Regions from separate parts of the Anoxybacillus ayderensis genome, predicted to be linked through region 2. Evidence: a T-box and tRNA genes for the amino acid it is inferred to sense, from the RefSeq annotation. Region 2 holds a T-box; the other holds one or more tRNA genes.
The links. The T-box of region 2 lies ahead of ileS (isoleucine--tRNA ligase). A T-box ahead of a tRNA ligase gene usually reads a tRNA of that ligase, here a tRNA-Ile.
Positions count from the first base shown of each region.

Region 1: it encodes a tRNA-Ile, which carries the amino acid that the T-box ahead of ileS (isoleucine--tRNA ligase) is inferred to sense. The anticodon was not compared.

Region 1 is NZ_JACDUV010000006.1:120,931-124,355, forward strand. Features, by position in the region: gene HNR63_RS09980 (methyl-accepting chemotaxis protein) at 1-684, shown strand, start outside; gene HNR63_RS09985 (DUF1189 domain-containing protein) at 693-1,469, opposite strand; tRNA gene HNR63_RS09990 (tRNA-Ile) at 1,599-1,672, shown strand; gene sodA (superoxide dismutase SodA) at 1,841-2,449, shown strand; gene HNR63_RS10000 (MFS transporter) at 2,539-3,425, shown strand, end outside.
Region 2 is NZ_JACDUV010000005.1:179,945-183,369, forward strand. Features, by position in the region: gene ileS (isoleucine--tRNA ligase) at 1-1,550, opposite strand, end outside; T-box leader at 1,598-1,813, opposite strand; gene HNR63_RS09060 (DivIVA domain-containing protein) at 1,859-2,362, opposite strand; gene HNR63_RS09065 (YlmH family RNA-binding protein) at 2,425-3,198, opposite strand; gene HNR63_RS09070 (YggT family protein) at 3,198-3,425, opposite strand, start outside.

The DNA.
Region 1 (3,425 bases), on a different contig from region 2:
ATGAATGAATCTTCAAAGGGTGGGGAAAAGCGGCTGACGCATTTAATTGCTGATATTCATTCATTTGCTGAGCAATTTAAAAAAGTAAACGATACGATTCAAAGTGTAAAACATCATTCGACGTCGATTACAAAAGTTGTGGATGTCATTCGACAAATTGCCGAGCAAACGAAGTTATTGGCGCTCAACGCAACAATTGAAGCGGCGCGCGCTGGAGAAGCTGGAAAAGGATTTGCGGTCGTCGCCACAGAAGTGAGAAAGCTTGCGGAACATGCTTCAAAGGCAACGGAAGAAATTACATCGTCCATTTTTGCGATGGAAGAAGTATCGATTCATGCGACAAACCAGTTTGAAGGGATGGTCACACATTTACAACATCAACTCACGTCCGCAAATGAGGCAAAGCGTTCGTTTGACCATTTGTTAAAAGAAATTCAGCGCGTCAATCGCAACGTGGCGAAAATGGAAGGGGAATTAGAGCAGTTTCAGCAATTATTGCCGATGATTGAGACGGTGACGGTGGCATTTGCTTCTGTTGCTCAACAAACGCTAGCAAGCGCAGAAGAAATGATGTCTGTTTCGTACGATCAAACGAAGCAGATGAATGATATGCATCGTGTTGGTGAACGATTAAATGAATTATCGCAATCATTATCCGCACTGACTGCAGCATTTAAACTATAAGAAGCAGGCTAATGGCCTGCTTCTTTAATAGAAGGGAGTTCTTTGATGGAAGCGAACAAAATCGTGACAGAAACGAACCAATCTAAAGCGACAGCATAAGGAACGACAATTTGTAGAGTTTCCATTATTGTGAAAAAGATGGTTGGTAATGTAATTGAATAAGCAGAGATACTCCACATATGGCGGTACGTTCCACGCTTATTTAACGTGCCGCGAAAAATAAGCCCGATGAATGCAAGAACGGTAACATAAAGAAATTTGCTTGTGCATGTGAAAAAGTATAATACGAGAAACGATAATGAAATCACAATAGGAAGCAACGATTGAAGCGTGCGGGCAAATTCATATACATCTTTGTTTGTAAAACGTTCTGCTTGCATGAAAGCATACGGATATGACTGAACGTGCCCATTAGCAACAAGTGCAAACTCTTCCTTTAAAAATGCCACCGCGTTTGTGTAACGTTCTGCATCATCTGTTGTGAGTGTACCTGTGCTATCAAATAAAATGGTCACGTTTGGATGCGTAAGTTCAATCGGTTCTTGTATGTTTGATGTCAATACTCCATCGACGACTTCAAATGGAGGAAGCTCTTCTTTTAATAGTTGATGCGTTGAGCCGATCATTTTGTTTATGCTCATTGTAAAGTAAATGGCAATCGGTAACGTTGCAATAAGCGATAAAAAAAACACGTAGCTAATCGCCTTTCCGATTGGATGAAAACGAAAGCGTGCAATATGTACAGGAGAATAAAGACTTTGTAACAACCGTTTCCACATAATCATTCACATCCTTTATGCGTCATCATTTCTCATTCTACTTCTTTTTCTATTTAGTACACAACCTTTTTGTTTCGTGTGTTGCACGTATTGACGCTTTCCGCCTTTTTTGCTAAAATTACCATCGGATATGGCGGACCCTTAGCTCAGCTGGTTAGAGCGGACGGCTCATAACCGTCTGGTCGCAGGTTCGAGTCCTGCAGGGTCCATTTACCTCGCTAAGTAAATTAGCGAGGTTTTTTTTGCAAATAATTTGAAACATTCGATGTATTTTGGTACTCTTAAGGTAGGTTCACTTATGAAACTTTTCTGTTTCTTAATCCAGTTAATCGGTTTCATTTGTGAACAATTACATAATGAATGAGGAGGAATGAAACATGGCATTTGAATTACCACAATTGCCTTATGCTTACGACGCGTTAGAACCACATATTGACAAAGAAACGATGAACATTCATCACACAAAACATCATAACGCGTATGTAACAAATTTAAACGCAGCGCTCGAAGGTCATCCAGAATTGCAAAACAAAACAATTGAAGAGTTAATGGCCAATTTAGATGCAGTACCTGAAAATATTCGCACAGCTGTTCGTAACAACGGAGGTGGACATGCGAACCACTCGCTCTTTTGGACTATTCTTTCGCCAAATGGTGGCGGTGAACCAACAGGTGAACTAGCTGAAGCAATCAATCGTACGTTTGGAAGCTTCGAAAAATTTAAAGAAGAATTTTCGAAGGCGGCAGCAACACGTTTCGGTTCTGGTTGGGCTTGGCTGGCCGTCCATAATGGTCAACTTGAAGTGACAAGCACACCAAACCAAGATACTCCGTTAATGGAAGGAAAAACACCAATTTTAGGATTAGACGTATGGGAGCATGCGTATTACTTAAAATATCAAAACCGTCGTCCAGATTATATTTCAGCATTTTGGAATGTTGTTAACTGGGACGAAGTGGCCAAGCGTTACGCAGCAGCGAAATAATGAAGAAGGGCTCGACAATTTGTCGAGCTCTTTTTGTATATCGTTGTAAAAGAGTAGGCAAACTACTTGTCAAGAAAGGAAGTTTGCCTATGAATAAATGGAAACGAATGGTGGCGCACGTTCGCACACATCGACAATTGTTTCTTTTGTTAGCAATTGGCGGATTATATTCCCTTAGTATCGCCTTGTCGAATACGTTTGTAAACGTATACGTTTGGAAAAAAGTGAACAGTTTTCAAGCTCTAGGTGTGTATAATTTAGCCATTGTCACATGGCAGCCGCTTGCATTTATCGTAGCCGGGCAAATCGCAAAAAAGATCGATCGTGTCATTGTGTTACGAATGGGTGTGACGTTTTTAGCATTCTTTTTTTTAGTCGTATTATTTAGCGGTGATCGAGCGATGAACCATTTATTTTTACTCGGCGGTTTGCTTGGTATTGGTTATGGCTTTTATTGGCTCGCATTTAACGTATTAACGTTTGAAATCACTGAACCAAATACGCGTGATTTATTTAATGGATTGCTTGGTGCGATGACATCTGTTGCAGGAATGATCGGTCCACCGCTTTCAGGGTGGGTCATTGCTTCAAGCGAGAAGTTTACCGGGTATATGGTCATTTTTTTAGCTTCTTTATGCTTATTTATTGCGGCTGTCATTTGTAGCTTTTTTTTACAGCGACGGCGTTCAGCAGGACAATTTGCGCTTCGTTCTGTATATGACGAGCGAAAGAAAAATAAAAATTGGCGAATGATTACAAACGCTCATTTTTTTCAAGGATTTCGTGAAGGAACGTTTGTGTTTATTGTTTCCATTTTTTTATTTATGGCGACAGGAACTGAAAAATCACTCGGTGTATTTGGATTCGTCAATGCAGTTGTTTCGTTTATGACGTATTCTTTTGCGTCGAAGTGGATGAAGCGACAATGGCGGTTGCGTGCCATTTTATTCGGTGGTGTACTGTTGTATGCTTCCGT
Region 2 (3,425 bases):
AAGCGTCCGTTCGGGCTACCTGGATGCGTAAACCCTTCTGGAAGTAAATCTTTTGCTTCACGTTCAAACCAAACGTTAGAACCGTATTGGCGGAATAAGTTCGATACATGTTCAATCGTTTCGTCTGTAATAATTGGTTCGCCATTTTCCGCATAAAAGACAGGGATCGGCACACCCCATGCGCGTTGGCGCGAAATGCACCAGTCACCGCGATCGCGAATCATGTTGTGGATGCGAATTTCACCCCATGCTGGCACCCATTTCGTTTCTTCAACCGCTTGCAACAGTTGCTCGCGAATTTTATCGATGGATGCAAACCATTGCGCCGTCGCACGGAAAATGGTCGGTTGCTTCGTCCGCCAATCGTGCGGATACGAGTGTGTAATAAACGATAGTTTTAACAGGGCGCCTACTTCTTGTAGTTTTTCCGTAATCGCTTTGTTCGCCTCATCGTAAAACATGCCGGCAAATCCTGGAGCTTCTTCTGTCATATAGCCGCGCTCGTCAACTGGACAAAGCACACCTAAGCCGTATTTTTGCCCGACGATAAAGTCGTCTTCCCCGTGTCCTGGGGCCGTATGGACGCAACCTGTTCCAGCGTCCGTTGTGACGTGTTCACCACAAATGACGAGCGAATCGCGGTCGTAAAACGGATGTTTCGCCACGACGTACTCAAGCTCGCTTCCTTTGACTGTTTTTAATACTGTCACATGTTCCCAACCAATTTCTTTTTGCACCGATGAAAGCAACTCGGATGCGACGACATATTTACGACCGTCTGCTTCAACGACGCTATATTGCAGCTCTGGATGAACAGCGATGCCTAAGTTCGCAGGAATCGTCCATGGCGTCGTCGTCCAAATGACGATATGTTCATCGCCATCAAGCACACCTTTTCCGTCTTTCACAGGAAAAGCAACGTAAATAGACGGCGACCGTTTATCTTTATACTCAATTTCTGCTTCCGCAAGCGCGGATTCGCTTGATGGAGACCAATATACTGGCTTTAACCCTTTGTAAATTAACCCTTTTTTCGCCATCTCGCCAAACACTTTAATTTGTTGTGCCTCGTATTCTGGCGTTAACGTAATGTAAGGATTGTCCCAGTCGCCGCGCACGCCAAGTCGTTTAAATTGCTCGCGCTGACGGTCAATTTGCTCATATGCATATTGCTCACATAATTTTCGAAATTCAGCAACGCTCATTTCTTTTCGATTGATGCCTTTATTTTTCGTAAGCGCTGTTTCAATTGGCAATCCGTGCGTATCCCACCCCGGCACGTACGGTGCACAATAGCCGCTCATCGATTTATAGCGAACGATGAAATCTTTTAAAATTTTATTGAGCGCATGACCCATATGAATGTCACCGTTTGCATACGGCGGTCCGTCATGTAGCACAAACAACGGACGATCTTTCGTGCGCTCTTGCACTTTACGGTAAATGTCCATCTCTTCCCATTTTGCTTGTATTTGCGGTTCGCGTTGCGGAAGATTGCCACGCATCGGGAAATCAGTCTTTGGCATCAGTAACGTATCTTTGTAATCCATGATGTGAAAACCTCCTTTTATGTAAATAAAAAAACCTTCTCATGCCCAAAAGGGACGAGAAGGTCTCGCGGTACCACCCTTATTGACTATGTTTCCATAGTCCACTCGACATTCGTAACGGGAATGACGCGCCGTGTCCTACTACTCATTCGGCACGGAACTCCGGGGTGATTTTCATTCCTTCGCTTATGCCGAGCTTCCACCGCCCTCGACTCGCTGGAATAAGCTGTTGAAAGAACTACTGTCCCCTTCATCGTTTTTTCTTGTATAACTGTAATCGATATTATAGGCAATAACAACGCCGCTCGTCAAGACTCTGCTATTTCTTGTATTTCTTCATCATCGAGCTTATAATCTAATAAATGATCCCAGTCACCGTTGTTTAGCATATCAAGCTGTGCTTCAATTAACATTTTAAAACGATTGCGGAACACTTTCGCTTGACGCTTTAATTCTTCGACTTCCATCGCAATTTTCCGCGTTTTTGCAAGCGCTTCGCTAATGATGCGATCCGCGTTTTTCTCCGCTTCTTTAATGATGAGCTTCGCTTCTTTTTGGGCGTTTCGCTTCACTTCTTCCGCCGTTTCTTGCGCGATTAAAATCGATTTATTTAACGTTTCTTCAATATTTGTAAAATAGTTGAGCCTTTCTGTCAGCTCTCGTACTTTTTCTTCAAGCTGTTTTTTTTCACGCAAAATCATTTCGTAGTCTTTAATGACTTGATCTAAAAACTCGTTTACTTCATCTTCATCATATCCGCGAAAGCCTCGGCTAAATTCTTTATTATGAATATCTAACGGCGTTAACGGCATGTGGCCCACCTCCATCTTATGTACGTATGTGTCATTCGACATGTTTTGCGAAAATCCTGCTTTTATTTTGCTTTTTCGACAACGATGCGCCATTTTTCTTTTTTTGTTTGACCAGCAATCGCTTGTAGTCGGCAACGGCCGTGCCCGCGCAGCGACAATAAATCGCCTTCTCGGCATTCCATATGGGCTTGGTCAACCGTTTTCCAATTGACTTTCGCGAAGCTTTGTTCAATAAGCGCTTGTGCTTTTTGGCGCGATATGCGGAAACATTGCGCTAAAATGGCGTCCAGCCGCAAAGAAGAAACGGTCAACGTCTCTTCCTCCCATTCTTCTTTCACATCAAGAAGTTTGGAGAGCGGTTGTTCTTCTAACGATACTTTTGCTTTTCCGATCGAAGTGACGTTCATTTTTATAAATGGAGCAATTTCTTTGGCGACGACAAACTGAATGACATCTTCAACGATGACGATATCCCCAAACTTTTCACGCTTTACACCGAGCGACAACAGAGCACCGAGCACATCGCGATGCCCGAGCGTCACAAACTTTTTCGGGTAGCGAACGGAAAACAACGATAATTGAAAATCTTCTTCATTCGGTTGCAAGTACGGCGGGTATAGTAGTGCACGCTTTCGCTCTACCGACGATGAACCGCCAAAAAAAGCAACGTGCACTTCATCGTGATTGCCGACAATCGAGCGGACAATTTGTTGTTCACGCGGAGTTAAAAAATCTGTGAGTTTCGGAGCATATTGTTCCGTCACGAGCCGCTTCCATTCGCAAACGAGATCAATAAAATGATGCTCTTCCTTTCGAAAATGTTGATAAATGTCCATTACAACCCTCTACTTATCATATCGACTAATCCGTAAACACCTGCCGTCGCAAAGCGTAAAACGAGCAAGGCGACGATCGGAGAAATGTCGATCATCCCAATCGGCGGAATGAAGCGGCGAAACGGCTCTAAATACGGCTCGCAAATATTAGCGAAAAACTGTCCCACTTTCGTTTCGCGCGCATTCGGAAACCAAGACATTAAAATGTAAATGATAATCGCATACGA